One region of the Sphingobium sp. SJ10-10 genome, then DNA from elsewhere that is predicted to be linked to it. Evidence: riboswitches for the same ligand, from Rfam matches in the RefSeq annotation. Region 1 holds a riboswitch; each other region holds the start of a gene.
The links. A riboswitch is a leader RNA that binds a small molecule or an ion and turns the genes downstream of it on or off. The one in region 1 is predicted to bind cobalamin.

Region 1 (5,662 bases):
TGCGCCAAGCCGAAATAGAGCGCGCCCACGGCACCGAGGGCCGCAGCATTGGACGCGCCCAGCACGGAGGGTTCGGCCAAGGGGTTGCGCAAATAACCCTGAAGCGCCGCGCCCGACAGGCCGAGCATGGCGCCAACGATCAGGCCGAGCAGCATGCGCGGCAGGCGCAGGTCGATGAGGATGGCACGAGCGACATCATCGCCGCCGCCCATCAGGACCGCGAAGATGCGCGCCGGAGAGAGCGGCACGGCGCCAAGCGTGACAGAGCCGAGGGCGGCAAGCAGAGCCAGCGCGATCAGCGCGGGGATCAGCAGGGGGTGGCGGCGCACGCTCATGGCTTGCGCGCCTCCCGTTGCTTGCTACAGCGCTCCCTACTCCTGCGAAGGCAGGAGCACGGCTGCTTTTCGAGGCAAGACTTAGAGGCAATTGGATGCGCGGCAGAATAATCGCGACGGCGCTCTGCGCGCTCATGCTGACCGGCGCCGCGCCCGCTCCGCCGAAACGGATCGTGTCGCTCAACACCTGCGCCGACCAATATGTGCTGGCGCTGGCCGATCCGGGGCAAATCGCGGCGCTCAGCCCCTATGGGCATGATCCGGAGCTGTCGGCGGCGGTCGGCAAGGCGCGCCGCTTCAAGACGCTCAAGCGGCCCGCCGAGGAAGTGATGGCGCTCCGGCCCGATCTGCTGGTCGGCTTTCCTTCCGGAAACGGCGTCGTCGGAGCGCCTCCCGGCCAATGGCGGACCTTGGGACTGGCGAGCGCGGACAGCTATCCCATGATCCTGGCGCAAATCCGGCAGGTGGCGGCGGCGGTCGGCCATCCCGAACGGGGCGAAGCGCTGATTGCGCGCATGAACCGCGACCTCATCGCCCTGCCTCGATCCAGGCGCGGCGGGGTTGCCGCCTATTATCAGCGGCGCGGCTATATGACCGGGACGGGCACGCTGGTCGATGACCTCATGAAGCGCGTAGGTCTCGTCAATCTGGCGGGAAAGCTGGGGAAGCCCGCTTTGTCGCAGCTTCCATTGGAAGAGATGCTCGCCGCCCGCCCGGACTGGCTGATCGTCGAAAGCGGCAGCGAGACGATCGTCGATCAGGGGACGGAAATGCTGCACCATCCGATCCTGCGCGCCATCCCGCGCATCCGCGTGCCGCAGGCATGGACGGTGTGCGGCGGCCCCGCTTATGTCGAGGCCGCGCGCTCTATCGTGACGCAGGTCAACGCTGCGCCCTGACACTGAAGGGGCAAGCGTCACGCCCGCCCCTCGCCTGTTCCATCAGAAGCGGACACGCACGCCGCCAAAGGCCGACCGGCCATAGGTGCCATAGCCATAAGCCGTGGCGTATCCTTCATCGAACAGATTGTCGATGCGGCCATAGACTTCCAGATGCTCATTGATCGGGAAGGACGCGCGAACGCCAACCAGCGCAAAGCCGTCGAGCTGGACACGCTGGTGCGTGCTCGAGTCAATATCGACGCTGTCATCCACCATCGTGATCGTTGCGCCGGTCGACAGGCCGAAAGGCCAGACATAGTCCGCCGACACACTGGCCGCATTGGGCGCCCGGCGCAGCAGACGCAGGCCTTCGTCCGGGCTGCCCGGCGAGCGATTGCGCGCATCGACATAGCTGTAGGATGCCGTAACGGTCAGCGCGTCGACCGGCTTCAGCGCGAAGGATGCTTCCACCCCCTTGGCGCGGGTGCGATCGAGATTGTTATAGCCGCCAAATGCTCCAAAGGCGCCGTCAAAGTCGATCTGGTCACGCGTGTCGCGGCGGAAGGCCGTGATGGAGAAGATAGCACGATCCCCGGCCAGCTTCTGGTCGAAGCCGATATCATAGCTCTTGGACCGCTCCGGGCGCAGCCCGCTATTGCCGACAAAGGGATCGTAAAGCTGATAGAGTGAGGGCGCCTTGAAACCCTCGCCATAGCTTGCGCGGATGTTGGTGCGGCCGCCATTGGGCGTGTAGTTCGCGTTGGCGCCAAAGGTCGTCGCGCCGCCGAACTGGCTATGATCGTCGCGGCGCACGCCACCCGTCAGCGTCAGACCCTCCACCGGCTTCACGACGGCGACGGCATAGACGCTGTCGATGTCGATCTTCGCGCGGTCATGCGAACCGAAGCCGACGAAATCATAATCCGGCCGCTCATGCTCATAGCCGAACACCAGCTTCACCTGTTCGACCGGCTGATAAACGCCTTCATATTCGAAACGCAGATTCGTGCCGGAATAGCCATAAGGGCCGAAAATGGAGGTGTAGTCGCGATCGTTGCGGGACCATGTCACCGCCGCGCGATTGGTCAGCTTGCCATCGAACAGCCTGAGGTTCAGGCCAGCATAGCCGACATATTGATCAAGCGTGCTGGTGGCGGTCCGGTCTATCGGGGGGAAGGAAAAGAGGTCCGTGTCGAGATCGGCATGGATGTAATAGCCGCGCAGGTCCAGGCTCAAGGCATCGCTGAAGTCGAGCTTCAGCTTGGCGTTGGCGGCGATATTTTCATAACCGTCCTTTTCCGCGTCGCCAGCCTCGGCGGAGATGCCGTCCGTGCGGAAATAGGCGACGCCAAGGCCGCCCGATGCGATGCCGCTGGTGCCCGAAACATCCGCCTTGGCATTCAGCGTATCGCTATAGCCATAATCGACCGACGCGTTGGCCGCGAATCCTTCGGCGGGCGTGCCGGTCATGATATTGACGACGCCGCCGATCGCCTGGCTGCCGTAGACCACCGAGTTGGAACCGCGCAGCACCTCGATCCGGCGGATGTTGCCGACCAGCAGATTGCCGAAATCATAGGCATCGCCAATGCTGCTGGGATCGTTGACCTTCACCCCGTCGATCAGCACCAGCGTCTGGGTCGTTTCCGCGCCGCGCAGCGAAATGCCGGTGACGCCGCCGACCGCATCGGCCCGGTTGAAGCGGACGCCGGGCGTGGTGGCGAGCAGGTCGGTGACGCTCACGCTCTGGCGGGTGCGGATGGTGTCGGCATCGATGACGGTGACGGCCTGGCCGACTTCGTCGCGGGGCTGCTCGATGCCCAGCGCGGTGACGATGATCTCATCCTCCGCGAGCGCGGGCGTGGCGGCGAGCAGAGCCGCAAGAGAGATGGTGGCTTTCAACATTATATCTGTTTCCCTGAGCGCCGCTGCGACTTCATGGCTCAGGGCATCCGCTCGCGCGGTCGGAACTGGGGGAAGTCGACGCCAATGCCCTCCCCCCGCACCGATGCGGCCCTGCGCCGCTTCGTCGCTCAGACGGAAAACACCGTGCCATGGCCAACCCCTGGGCCAGGGCAAGAGCGACCATGCGCCGGCAGGTCTCCTGGCTCGCGGGTCAATGCAGCGATGCACGCCTTCCCGGACTTGTCGTCCAGTGGCCGGTCGTTCGACCGAAATGCATCGCGCTCACCGCTTACAGTTGCAGGGACAGCCGCGGAATAAGACGGTTTCCCGTCCGCACCGCATTCCCGTTTTCAGCCCTTTCGGGCACCGGCGCGATCTTCTTTGCGTACGGGGTTTGCCCCGCCCGCGCCCCGCGCCATAAGGGAAAGCATCGGCCATGCCAAGAGGCGGCCACGGAAGGAGATTGCATGCCGTTCGCCATTAGCGCCGCCGATGTCGAGGACGCCGCGGGGGTCATCGCGCCGGCGGCGATCCGCACGCCGCTGCTGGAGAATGCGGTGCTGAACGAGCGCTGCGGGCGGCGGGTGCTGGTGAAGTTCGAGGGCACGCAGCACAGCGGTTCGTTCAAATTCCGTGGCGCCTATAACCGGCTGGCGCGATTGGACGCGGCGGAGCGCAAGGCGGGTGTCGTGGCCTGGTCGTCGGGCAATCATGCGCAGGGGGTGGCCTTTGCCGCGCGGCTGCTGGGGATCGCGGCGACGATCGTGATGCCCGCCGACGCGCCCGCCATCAAGACGGCCAATACGCGGGCGCTGGGCGGGGAAATCGTCCCCTATGACCGTTTCACCGAAAACCGGGAGGAGATCGCGACGGCGCTGGTGGCCCAGCGCGGCGCAGTGTTGGTGCCGTCCTTCGACGACCCCTTCATCATGGCGGGGCAAGGGACGATCGGGCTGGAGATAATGGAGCAGGCGGCCGAATTGGGCGCGGAGGTCGGGCAGATCCTCGTCAATTGCGGCGGGGGCGGCATGGTGTCGGGGATCGCGACGGCGGTGAAAGCGCGGCAGCCCGGCGTGGCGATCTATGCGGTCGAGCCGGAAGGGTTCGACGATACGGCGCGGTCGCTCGCCAGCGGAGTCCGGGAAAGCGTCTCGCCCGATGCACGGTCGATCTGCGATGCCTTGCTGTCACCCACACCGGGGGCTTTGACCTTTCCGATAAATCGGGCGTTGCTGTCCGGTGGCCTGGTGGTGAACGACGATCAGGTGCGGGAAGCGATGCGCTTCGCCTTTTCAGCGTTGAAGCTGGTGGTCGAACCGGGCGGCGCGGTCGCCCTGGCGGCGATGCTGGCGGGGCTGGCTCCGGCCGCGAAGGGCGCGAGCGTGGTGGTGATTTCGGGGAGCAATGTCGACCCGGACGCCTATGCCCGGATCATCTCGGGAGGGGCATGATGCGGTTGCTGGGAGCGGTTCTGGCCGGAGGGCGATCCAGCCGGTTCGGGAGCGACAAGGCGCTGGCGATGCTGGATGGGCGAACCCTGCTGGACCATGCGGCGGCGGCGCTAGGGCGCCATGTCGAGGCGGTCGTGATTTGCGGACGACAAGTGGACGGAATGATCGGGCTGCCGGATCGACCGGCGGCGGATATGGGGCCTTTGGGCGGACTGAACGCAGCGCTGCATCATGCGCTGGCGGAAGGCTATGACGCGGTGCTGACGACGGGGTGCGATGTTCCCGCCTATCCGGACGGGCTGGCGGAAGCGTTGATCGGTGAAGGTGCGGCGATCCTCAAAGGCCAGCAATTGGCGGGGTTCTGGCCTGTTTCATTAGCGGCCGAACTGGACACGCATCTGGCCGAGGACAACAACCGATCAATCTATGGCTGGCTGGAACGGATCGGCGCCCGGATCGTCGAGCGGCCGGAGTTTATATTGCCCAATATCAATCGGCCCGAGGATTTGGAGAAGTTGGAAAAGAGTAATCAATAGAATCGACAAAGCAGCGTGTTCCTGCGAGGGCAGGAACCCAGATCAGGTGTTCGAACTGGGCTCCTGCCTCCGCAGGAGCACATCGCTTCAGTTCAAACCGTCAGCGTAGCACTCACCGACATGTCCGCCGAAGCGTAAGTGCCCGCCACCGCCTCACCGATCATCAGCAAGGTCGGATCTTCATCGCTGATCGTCGCCACCAGGAAGGCCAGCGCCGACAGCTTCCCCCGGATCAGCCGTTCATTGGGCAGCGAGACGTTGACCGCCACCATCACCGGCGTTTCGGGATCACGCCCGGCGGCAATCAGCGAGCGGCTGATCTCGCCCGCAGCGGCGCGCCCCATATAGATGCCGAGCGTGCCGCCCGGACGCGCCAGCATTTCCCAGTCCAGCTTCAGCGGCTCGCCCGCCTTGAGATGCGCCGTCACCAGCGTCAACCCCCGCGCCACGCCCCGCAGGGTGAGAGAGGTATGGCCGCTCGCCGCCGCCGCGCTGGCCGTGGTGATGCCGGGGCAGATGCGGAAGGAAATGCCATCCGCCGCCAGATGCTCCAT
Region 2 (5,662 bases), on a different replicon from region 1:
GGGCGGCCTGCGATGGCGAGGAAACCCTTCACCCGCAACAGGTCGTGGGTGGCGATGGCGTCCGCGAGCGCCGCCAGCAACGGTTCGGGCGTGCCCAGTTCGCCAAGGTCGAGGATGAAGCTCTCGAAATCATCATGATCATGCTCCTCCTCATTGTCGTGATGGGATGGGCGGGCATCGATCTGATCTTCCACGCCTGAGTCCAGGCCGAGCAGGACAGCGGGATCGATTTCGCCCTTTGACGTGCGGATGATGCTGACGCCGGGACGGGTTTCCCGGGCCAAATCCCGTTCCAGACCCGCCAGTGTGGCGGCATCGACCAGGTCGGTCTTGTTGAGCAGGACGAGGTCGGCGCAGGCAAGCTGATCCTCGAACAATTCCTCGATCGGGCTGTCATGATCAAGCGTCGGATCGGCTGCGCGGGCGGCGGCAAGCGCGACCTCGTCATGGGCGAAGCGGCCTGCCGCCAATGCATCGGCGTCGATCAGCGTGATTACCCCATCCACTGTGGCGCGGGTGCGGATGTCGGGCCATTGGAAGGCCTTCACCAACGGCTTGGGCAATGCAAGGCCGGAGGTTTCGATGATGATGTGATCGGGGGGCGTCGGGCGGTCGAGCAGCTTTTGCATGGTCGGCAGGAAATCGTCCGCGACGGTGCAGCAGATGCAACCGTTCGCCAGTTCGATGATATCCTCGTCCGGGCAGGCTTCGTCGCCGCAGCCCTGAACCAGCGCGCCGTCGACGCCGACATCTCCGAACTCGTTGATGATGAGGGCAAGACGGCGGCCACCTGCATTTTCGATCAAGTGGCGGATCAGCGTCGTCTTGCCCGCGCCGAGGAAGCCGGTGATGACAGTGGCCGGAATTTTTGGGGCGGGAACCTTTTTCATGCGGGATTTCCTTGCGGTTCGAGAGTGACTTCGATCTCGTCGAAGCGTTTCCAGCGGTAGATGGCCCAGCTCGCCAGCCAGCAGGCAGCGAACAGGCCGATGATGAAGAAACCCAGGCTGTTGAAATGTTCGCCAAGGTCGGCGGCAAGGGTCCAGATGCCGCCGGTCAGGCCCAGCTTGTCGCCCAGCAGCGCCGCAGCCTCGATCCCGCCGATGAGCAGCGCGACCAGGGCGGACACCAGCGTGATGGTGATGTTGTAATAGAGTTTGCGGATCGGCTTCACGAAAGCCCATTGATAGGCGCCCATCATCAGCGCGCCGTCCGCCGTGTCGATCAGCGCCATGCCCACCGCGAAGAGCAGGGGGAAAATGAGGACGGTCGATATCGAAAGGCCGCTCGCCGCCTGGCCAGCCGACAGGCCCAGGATCGCGACTTCGGTGGCAGTGTCGAAACCGAGTCCGAAGAGAAAGCCGAGCGGGGCCATATGCCAGCTCCGCGTTATCAGCCGGAAAAGCGGGCGAAAGATGCGGGCCAGAAAACCGCGTGAACCGAGCAGAATATCCATATCTTCATCGATATAGAGCCCACCGTTGCGAACATGATTGAAGGTTTTGAGAACCGATCTCAGGATGATCAGGTTCATTGCGGCGATGGTGAAAAGGAATGTCGCGGAGACGATTGTTGCAATGGTGCCGCCGATCGCGCCCGCCGCTTCGACGCGGCTCAGCGCATTGGCGGCGATGGCGATGGTGACGGCGGCGATCAGGACGATGCCGCTATGGCCGATGGCGAACCAGAAGCCGACGGTCAGCGGGCGCTGGCCGTCCTGCATCAATTTACGGGTCACATTGTCGATGGCGGCGATATGGTCGGCATCGACGGCATGGCGCAGGCCCAGGCTCCAGGCCAGCAGCGCGGTCCCCAGCATGACCGTATCGCCCGCGAAGATCGTGAAGGCCCAGGCCCATGCGGCCAGATTGGCGGCGATCAGCGCGGCGAACATGGCCGTGGCACGGCGGCGGAGCAGGCCGGCCGATTCCATTGGGCTGGAACGGGCCAGGGCATTCAAAACAGGTCTCATCAGGGCGATCCCCCGTCGGCGTCAGCGAAACCGGACGGGACCTGCCTTCATGCCGGACGGACGCGCTTGCGCCCGGCATGCGGACAGCAGCTCCCGCTGCGTAAAGCGTCGCTCAGACGGAGTACCGTGCCGCGGCCATCCCCTGGGCCAAGGCAAGAGCGACCAGACGCAGGCAGGTTTCCTGGCTCACGGGTCTTGGCTCGACGCATGGCCTTCCCAGGCCTCGCAGGATTTAGCGTCCGGCCCAGTGGCTGATTCTCCGGCGGTCCGAAGAATCGATATGCGTCTCGCTCACCGCTTACAGTTGCAGGGACAGCCGCGGATTCATCACCGCATTCCCTATTAAGCCCCTTGGGAGGGCACCGGCGCGATCAGTGAAAGCTGGCCGAGGCTGGCTTTCGCCGGACTGCATAGAGGCTGGCGCGGAGAATTGGAAGGGGGCGGCGCGTTCGGCTTGCGCTGGTGAAGGCGCTGGGCGGGCCTGCCTAATTGGGCGCGCCGTGCGATAAGTATCGGTTCAATGCATCTCTGTCTTTAGCCGTTCGACCAGCTTTTCGATCTCCCAGGGTTCCAGCACCCAGGTTCGCGTCTTGCGACCCTCGCGGTGGACGGGCTGGGTCAGCAATATGCGCGCCTGTTCCTTCGCATGGGGCTTGAAGATCGCGAAATGCTGGGCGCAATCGCGGATCGTGCCGATGAGCGGTGCCTTGCCGTCAAGGTCGATCATGGTGGCGGGCTGGTCCCAGGGGATATTGAGCATGACGTCTTCCCGTTATTGAAATTCAGCGGCCCGGTTCGCGGATGATGCAGCGAAACCCGATATGGCTGGTGGAACTGTCCACCGCCTGCGGGTGGCGGGCGGCGGGGCGGTAGCGCTGGCAATAGCTTGGCGCGCAGAGATGGGAACCGCCCTTCAGCACTTTTCTTGGGATCGGCACATGCGGACTGACGGGATCAAGGCTTTCCCGCCTCGTGCCGCCGCGTGGGTTGGATGGGACGCAGCAGCTTCCCTTCGCCTTGCGCTCGACCCTGGGCTGGGCATACCAATCGGTCGTCCATTCCCAGACATTGCCGATCATGTCGAACAGGCCATAGCCATTGGGCGCATAGGTTCGCACCGGCGAGGTTCGCTCATAACCATCCTCCAGCAGATTGCTGTAGGGGAACATGCCCTGCCAATAATTGGCGAGCATGGCTCCCTTGGGCGCTAGTTCATCGCCCCAGGCATAGTCCGCGCCATCAAGCCCGCCGCGCGCCGCAAACTCCCACTCCGCTTCGGTCGGTAGCGCCTTGCCCGCCCATTTGGCATAGGCCTCCGCATCCTGAAACACGACATGGACCACCGGATGGTTCCAAAGCTCGTCCAGATGGCTGTCGGGGCCATGGGGATGGCGCCAGTCCGTGCCGAAGCTGAAATGCCACCATTGGCTGAAATCGCTGAGGTCGACGGGCGTCGCCGTGCGCTGGAACAGCAGCGAACCGGCCCGCGCCATTTCTGGAGGCATGCCGGGATAATCTTTGGGGTCGGGCGCAATCTCAGCAAAAGTGCGGTAGCCGGTCGCCTCCACAAACTCCGCGAACTGGCGGTTGGTGACGGGCGTTTCGTCGATCCAGAAGCTGTCCACGCGGACTTGCCGCAACGGGGCTTCCTCTGGATAGAAGCGGTCGGAGCCCATGGTGAAGGCGCTGCCTTCGACGAAGCGCATCTCTTGCGCGATGGCATTCTCGGTCTCGATCACCGGGCGACCATAGCGACGGATCGGCCCGGTGTATTGCCCAAAAATAAGGACGCCGGAAGCGGTTTGGCTTCCGGCGTCCCGTGTGATTGGGCTTTAGAAGTCCTTGCGGACGGTCACGCCGATCTTGCGCGGGGTGCCGATATTATAGCCGAGCCGGCCCCGGCCGCCGCGCTCGCGGTCCAGCGAATAGAGCGCATTTTCGTCGAACAGATTGTTGACGTAGAGTGTGACCGACAGACCGCTGTCCCAGCTCACGCCCGTGGACAGATTGACCAGATTATAGGCGCCAAGCTTGTAGGAGCCGAAGTTGAACGCGCCGGTCCCATAAGCGCCGGTGGCCGGATCATAATAGATGGAATTGGTGAAGCTGCCCTTGCCCGGCTCCTGATCGTCCAGTTGGGTATAGCGGTCGCCCACATGCTGGTAGCTGGCGGTGAAGGACCAGTCGGTCTCCGCCGCGATCTCCATCGTATAGGTCGCTGCCGCCGCCATCTGGAACTTCGGCACGGTGGGCAGGCGGTTGCCCTTGCGGATGCCCGCGATGATCGCGCCGCCTCCGTCGGTGACGTTGCTGTCGATCTTCGAGTCGATATAGCTGCCGCTCAATGACAGATCGAGGTTCGGGGAGACGCGGGCGCTCAGTTCCGCTTCCAGACCCGCCGTATGCGCCTTCGGCACGTTGAAGAGGATGCGCGAGGAACAGCTTCCCGCATCCGCCGTGACCTGAAGATTCTTGATGTCGTTGTAGAAGGCCGCCGCGTTGAAGGTGATGCCGCTGCCCGACGCCTTCACCCCGGCTTCATAGTTCCACAGCGTTTCGTCCTCGAAGGTCGGACGGTTGCCATAGGTCGCCGCGTCCGGCCCGGTCGCGCCGCCATTGCAGAGCGGCAGGTTCAGCGGATCGTTGACGCCGCCCAGGCGGAAGCCCTTGGACGCCTGAACGTTGAAGGTCAGATCGCGATTGGCCTCATAGCTGGCGATGAAGCGGGGGGAGAAGCCGGTCGATCCGGTCTTGTCGCCCACGCGGTTGTCGCCATTGGGGAAGACGCCGCCGGTCTTGAAATCGCGCTCTTCCTTGAAGTCGTAATAGCGGCCGCCGGCTGTCAGCTTGAACTGGCCAAGCTTGTAGCTCGCCTCGCCAAAGGCGGCATATTGCTTGATGATATAGGGAATGTCGGCATTGTAGGGCGAGTTGAGCGGGAAGCCATTGGCCGCCCCTGCCGATGCGCCCGGTCCGAATGGCGCCGGCGCCGCGTCGATGAAGGCGTCATAGCCAGGAGTTGGCAGCCGTTGCTCATAGTTGCGGTCGACATGGCTGTAGAAACCACCGAACACCCATTGGAACGGCCCCGCGCCGGTCGAGGCGAGGCGCAATTCCTGCGTCCATTGCTTGAGCTTGGTCGTATCGCGCAAGTTCGATGGCAGATTGGCGATGGCGGGGTTGACGCCGAAGGTCATGACAAAAGGCGTCACCGAAACCGATCCGGTCAGCGCCGAAGCGTCGCGGCTGACCAGAATGTTGCGGTGGATATAGGTGGTGATGGAGGTCAGCGCGACGTCGGACCCGATATCGATGTTGGCCGTGAAGTCCGCCAGCGTGGTCTTGTCGCGGAACTCCTCGCGCAGTTTCAGATATTGGGTGCGTTCGGGCAGGATGTCGAAGGGGCTGATCAGCTCGTTATAATAGAGATGATAGCTGTCCTCCCGGTTGAAGCCGTTGGTGCGGATATCCTGATAGATGATGCGCGGGGTCAGCTTGATCCCCGGCGCGGGTTCCCAGAGGAGGCTGAGACGCCCGCCATAGCGGCGGCCGTCATTGATGTTCTTGCCGGCGGCAGGGCCGATGGCGTCGATGAACCCGGCATAATGTTCGGCATAGCCGACCGCGCGGATCGCCGCCGTTTCGCCCAGGGGCAGGTTGATCGCACCCTTGCCGGAATAGCCGACATCG
Region 3 (5,662 bases), on a different replicon from region 1:
CGGGATCGCCGGAGGACACGACCGCCACCCGCTTCCCTTGCGCGGCGAGGGTCAATGCGTGGGTGGCGCGATCCAGTTCGACGCGGTTGTCCGTGGCATGGAGCGTCAGGCCGGGACGTTCCGCAATGCGGGCGACATAGGGGATATAGCCGATGACGTCGCTCGCCTCCGCCAGCGCATCCGATACCTCCGGCGTGATGAGCGCGTCCGCTCCTGGGCCGAGGCCTGCTATGGCGATCCAGCCCGTCATGGACGGCGGCCCTGCCCGTGGATCAGCAGGATCGAGAAATAGGCGGTGACATCGATTGCCTCCGCCAAAGGCGTGATCCGCTGATCGGCCATGGTCGCATATTCCACCAGCCAGGCGCAGTCCTGCTTGCCGGCCGCTTCGACAGCGCGGCGGAGCTTGGGGAGGTTGCGGCCGATCTTCATGACGACCAGCGCGTTTGTGTCACGGATACGGCGGGCCAGTTCCTCTTCAGGCAAGGTAGCCATCAGCACCGTCGTCACATCGTCGCCCCAACTGATCGGCGTGCCACTGGCGGTCCAGGCGCCGGACATGCCGGTGATGCCGGGGACGATCTTTACGGGCGCCGAGAGACGGCTGTGCAGGTGCATGAAGCTGCCGTAGAAAAAGGGATCGCCTTCGCAGAGGACCACCACATCCTCGCCAGTGGCGGAAAGCCGGTCCAGATGGGCGGTGCAATCGGCGTAGAAGCCGGACAGGACTTCATTATAGCGCGGGTCGGACAGCGGGATTTCCGTCGTCACCGGATATTCCATCGGATATTCGATGGCGTCAGGACGCAACATGCCCTCCACGATCCGGCGGGCATGGCCGGATTTTCCCCTTTTGCGGAAATAGGAGACATGGCTGGCTTCGCGGATCAGGCGGTCGGCGCGGACGCTCATCAGGTCCTGCGCGCCGGGGCCCAGGCCTACGCCATGGATGATGCCGTTGGTCATTCTGCCGGACTCGCTATCGCATTGATCGCCGCGACCGTGATGGCGCTGCCGCCCAGACGGCCCTCCACGATGCAGCAGGGGACGGGCTGACTCTGCCAGAGCGCTTCCTTGGACTCCGCCGCGCCGACGAAGCCGACCGGGCAACCGATGATCGCGGCGGGGCGGGGACAGGCGGGGTCTTCCAGCATATTGAGCAGATGGAAAAGCGCTGTGGGGGCATTGCCGATCGCGACCAGCGCCCCCTCCAGATGCGGGCGCCAGAGTTCGAGCGCGGCCGCCGAGCGGGTGTTCGACATTTGCGCCGCCAGCGTTGGAACTTGTGGATCGTTCAGCGTGCAAAGGATCGGGTTTTGGGCAGGCAAGCGTCTTGTGGTGACGCCTTCGGACACCATGCGCGCATCGCATAGGATCGCCGCCCCTGCCTCCAGCGCAGCGATGGCGGTCCGGGCGAAAGTAGGGGAAAAGCGGATGTGGGAAGCCAGGCCGACCAGCCCCGCCGCGTGGATCATGCGGACCGCGATGCGTTCTTCCTCCGTCGAGAAGCGAGCGAGATCGGCCTCGGCACGGATGGTGCGGAAGGATTGCCGGTAGATGGCGGCGCCATCGGTTTCGTAGATATGGGGCATTAGTGGCTTCCGAAGAGGGCGAGAATCTGGTCGGGGGCAAGGCTGGCCTGGTCGGGCGGCGATCCGGCGCGGGCCTTGCGGGAAAGGTCGAAGCGGCCCCGATTGCCGGTGAGGACGATGTCGGCAGGCCTTGGACGCGCGCAGCCCTTGGCGCAGCCGGAAACATGCAGCGAGCCGTCGACAAGGGGTGCAAGCCGGGTGGCGAGGCCGCGGGTCGCTACGCTGGCCTGCGGGCAGGCCGGTGCGCCGGGACATGCGTCGATGCGGAGCAACGGGTCGGTGAAGGCGTGATCGGGGCTGGTCGTGCCGCCTTCGAGAATCAGGCCGCGCCATGGGGTAAGGCGCAGCGCGACAACGCCTTGCTGTCCGGCCAGAGCGGTGAGGCTGTCAGCGTCGAGCCGACCGAAGGGGATGCCGTGAAAGGGACCGGGAGCCTGGGTGAGAAGCTGCGGAATCGGGCGTGCCGCAGCGGGAGCGACCTTGGGATGTACTAGCAGCGGTGCTTTGTGCCGCGCCATACGGCCGGAGGTGGCTCCGTCCGTTGCCAGGAACCAGCGGGTGAGCGCGATCAGATCCTGAACGGCCGTTTCCGCAGAGGTGGGCGTGCCGAAGGCGTGTCCTTCGGCGCGGAGCAGCAGGGCGCCAGGGGAACTGCGTTCGAAGCGGAAATCGGCGGGGACGCGGGTGAGGCAGGGAGCAGGGCCGGTGTCGATGGCAATGCCGATCTTGGGAGGAAGATCGGGCAGGTCGTCGAGACGGGCAAGCAGATTTTGGGCGATGTTTTGCGTGTCGTCTCCGGCGGACCAATCGGGAGCGAGCAGGAAATTGCGGCGCGCTTCGCGGGTCGGATCAGGATCGGTGAGGCCGAGCGCGACAAGCTGCCCGAGCAGCGCGGGATGGCTTTGCTCCGTCACGCCCCGGACCTGAAGCGCGGCGCGGTTGGTGAGGTCGATCTGGCCGTTGCCGTGGCGGCGGGCGGCATCGCTGAGGCCGATAGCCTGGGCCACCGTCATGCGGCCGAGCGGAGGGCGGACGCGCACCAGCAGGCCGTCGCCCGCCATCATCGGGCGCCAGGCCGTGGGACACCAGCCGCGAATGGCGGCGGATGATGCGCTCTGCGCGTCTGGCACCGGATTTCACCTCCCACGTCGCAACGACGACTGGAGGATGCTTCCCCAGCCGCTTATCCGTCGCTCGTGCGGAGAACCGAGCCGCGACCATCCCCTGGGTCATGGCTAGAGCGACCTTTGCGTTCGGCAGGTCTCCTGGCTTGCGGGTCATAGCCTTGGCAGGGGGCCTTCCCGGATTGCTCCAGTGGCTGGCCGTCCCCGGTTGATGGGGGTTGGCCGATCCTTGCCTTGCTCGCCGCTCACAGTTGCAGGGACAGCCACGGATTAGGGAGTTTCCTCCCGCACCGCGTTCCCATTTAAGCCCCTTGCGGGGCACCGACGCGATCGATGGAGCGAACGGATGCCCGCTCCGGAGGCGGTTCATACGCGCAGAGTGGGGGAAAGGGAAGTGGGGAGAATTTGCTCCCCTGCGCAGGCAGTAGGGGAGTCAGCGAGTCACGATCGCGGAATGCCAATCGGTGCGATGCTCCCAGCCGCGCCGTTCCAGTTCCGGCGTCGCTTCCTCGCTCACCGGATAGCCGAGGCACAGCAGGCCGAGGCAGCGCCAATTTTCCGGAACCTCCAGCATCGCATCGACCGTGGGACGATCCAGAATCGATATCCATCCCATGCCGATGCCGCGCGTGCGGGCGGCCAGCCAGATAGTGTGAATCGCCATCACGCAGCTATAGCGGCGTGCTTCCGGCATGGTGATAGCGCCCAGCTTATGGCCGGTTTCAGTGCCTTCGTCGCAATAGACGGCGAACAGCACCGGCGCCTCCCGCAGGCCGTGCAGTTTCAGGCTACGGTACAGCCTGTCTTCATCGCCTTCATAAATCTTGCCCGCCTTGATGATCTGGGCATCGATATGGACGGCGAGATCTTCGCGCAAGGCGGGCGTGGCGATCCGGACGAAGCGCCAGGGTTGCGACAGCCCCACCGAGGGCGCGCTGTGGGCGAGGGCGAGGAGGCGTTCGACCTCATGTTCATCCAGCGGATCGGTCAGGAAATGGCGCACATCGCGACGCAGGTGCACCAATTCCTCGAAAGCGGCGATGTCGAAGGCAGTATGTGTCAGAATTCGATTCCTGGCTGAGCCTTCACGCCGCTGCGGAAGGGATGTTTGACAAGGGTCATTTCGGTGACGAGATCGGCCGCCTCGATCAGCGCTTCGGGCGCGTTGCGGCCGGTGATGAGGACGTGCTTCATTTCGCTTCTGGCGGTCACGGCTTCCAGCACCTCTTCGACCGGCAGATAGTCGTAGCGCAGGACGATATTGAGCTCATCGGCAAGGACCATATCATAGGCCGGGTCGGCAATCATGCGTCTGACTTCATCCCATGCTTCACGGGCAAGGGCAATGTCCCGCGTACGGTCCTGCGTGTTCCAGGTGAAGCCTTCGCCCATGGACTTGAACTCGACATGGTCGGGAAACGCATCGAACACCGTTTTTTCTCCGGTGGTCATGGCGCCCTTCACGAACTGGACGACGCCCACTTTCCTGCCATGGCCGATGGCGCGGACGACCATGCCCAGAGCTGCCGTCGTCTTGCCCTTGCCCTTGCCGGTATGGACGATGAGAAGACCCTTTTCCTGGGTCTTGGTCGCCATGATCTTGTCATGGGCGGCCTGTTTCTTCTTCATCTTTTCGGCATGTTGTTCGGGGGTGCGTTCGATCATTTCTAGGCGTCCTTGAGTTGGGTTAGGAGCATGGCGGCGCTGTTCGACCTGGGTTTCCAAAGCGCGCGATCGAGCGCTTCGGACAAGCGGGCGGCGGTTTCGCGCAGGGCTGCCGGATTGGCCTCCGCCATGAAGGCGCGAACCGTCTCGTCCTCAATGAAGGCGGCGTGGACGGCGTCGAAATGATGATCCTTCACCGCATGGGTGGTGGCGGCGAAGGCGAAGAGATAATCGACCGAGGCGGCGATCTCGAACGCGCCCTTGTAACCATGGCGCATCATGCCCGCGATCCATTTGGGGTTGGTGACCCGCGCTCTCACGATGCGGCCGATCTCATCCTCCAGCGTGCGGATGACGGGGCGTTCCGGGCGGCTGTGATCGTTATGATAGCTGAGCGGTTTCTTGCCGGAGAGATGTTCGACGGCGGCGGCTATCCCGCCCTCGAACTGGTAATAATCGTCGCTGTCGAGCAGATCATGTTCGCGATTGTCCTGGTTCTGGATCAGGGCGTCGGCTTGGGTCAGGCGCTCGGCAAAAAGGTTGCGCTCGGCTTCGCCTTCCACGCCGCCGCCATAGGCATAGCTGCCCCAGTCGAGATAGACGTTCGCAAGGTCGGCGCGGTCGTGCCAGATCTTCTCGTCGATCATCGCCTGTAGACCCGCGCCATAGGCTCCGGGCTTCGAGCCGAAGACGCGGCTTCCGGCCCGGCGCCGGGCGGTTTTTTCCGGCGTGCCTTGGGCGATCAGGGCGGCGGTTTCGATACGATGGCGGGCAGCGGCGGGATTGTCCTCCTCCGGTTCGTCCAGCGCCATGACGGCGCGGGCGGCGCTGTCCAGCAGGTCGATCTGCTCAGGGAAGGCATCGCGGAAAAAGCCGGAGACGCGGAAGGTGACGTCCACTCTTGGCCGATTCAGTTCCGCGATCTTCATCACCTCGAACCCGATGACCCGGCCGGAAGCCCAGTCCCAGCGAGGGCGCGCCCCCATCAGGGCGAGAGCCTGCGCGATGTCATCGCCGCCGGTGCGCATATTGGCCGTGCCCCAGGCGGAAAGCGCGATGGCGCGGGGATAGTCGCCCTCTCGCTGGAGATAGTCCTGCACGATGAGATCGGCGGAGCGCTGGCCGAGATTCCAGGCGGCGATCGTGGGCACGGCGCGGGTGTCGATCGAGTAGAAATTGCGGCCCGTGGGGAGGACGTCCGGGCGGCCTCTCGTCGGCGCGCCGGAAGGACCGGGAAGGACGAAATTGCCGTTGAGCGCCGATAGAAGCGCAGTCCTTTCG

Region 2: another riboswitch for cobalamin. It lies ahead of VVT58_RS16715 (HoxN/HupN/NixA family nickel/cobalt transporter); the one in region 1 lies ahead of VVT58_RS09585 (TonB-dependent receptor domain-containing protein).
Region 3: another riboswitch for cobalamin. It lies ahead of VVT58_RS16740 (cobalamin biosynthesis protein CobG); the one in region 1 lies ahead of VVT58_RS09585 (TonB-dependent receptor domain-containing protein).

What each region holds. Positions count from the first base shown of each region.
Region 1 covers NZ_CP158132.1:1,973,109-1,978,770, forward strand. Annotated here, with positions in the region: gene VVT58_RS09575 (iron ABC transporter permease) at 1-335, opposite strand, end outside; gene VVT58_RS09580 (ABC transporter substrate-binding protein) at 431-1,234, shown strand; gene VVT58_RS09585 (TonB-dependent receptor domain-containing protein) at 1,277-3,121, opposite strand; cobalamin riboswitch at 3,293-3,507, opposite strand; gene VVT58_RS09590 (threonine/serine dehydratase) at 3,589-4,572, shown strand; gene VVT58_RS09595 (molybdenum cofactor guanylyltransferase) at 4,572-5,108, shown strand; gene cobA (uroporphyrinogen-III C-methyltransferase) at 5,201-5,662, opposite strand, start outside.
Region 2 covers NZ_CP158133.1:215,825-221,486, reverse strand. Annotated here, with positions in the region: gene cobW (cobalamin biosynthesis protein CobW) at 1-890, opposite strand, end outside; gene VVT58_RS16715 (HoxN/HupN/NixA family nickel/cobalt transporter) at 887-1,972, opposite strand; cobalamin riboswitch at 2,126-2,354, opposite strand; gene VVT58_RS16710 (hypothetical protein) at 2,490-2,732, opposite strand; gene VVT58_RS16705 (formylglycine-generating enzyme family protein) at 2,755-3,678, opposite strand; gene VVT58_RS16700 (TonB-dependent receptor) at 3,805-5,662, opposite strand, start outside.
Region 3 covers NZ_CP158133.1:224,090-229,751, reverse strand. Annotated here, with positions in the region: gene cobJ (precorrin-3B C(17)-methyltransferase) at 1-250, opposite strand, end outside; gene cobI (precorrin-2 C(20)-methyltransferase) at 247-966, opposite strand; gene VVT58_RS16745 (precorrin-8X methylmutase) at 963-1,592, opposite strand; gene VVT58_RS16740 (cobalamin biosynthesis protein CobG) at 1,592-2,656, opposite strand; cobalamin riboswitch at 2,830-3,057, opposite strand; gene bluB (5,6-dimethylbenzimidazole synthase) at 3,150-3,758, opposite strand; gene cobO (cob(I)yrinic acid a,c-diamide adenosyltransferase) at 3,776-4,381, opposite strand; gene cobN (cobaltochelatase subunit CobN) at 4,384-5,662, opposite strand, start outside.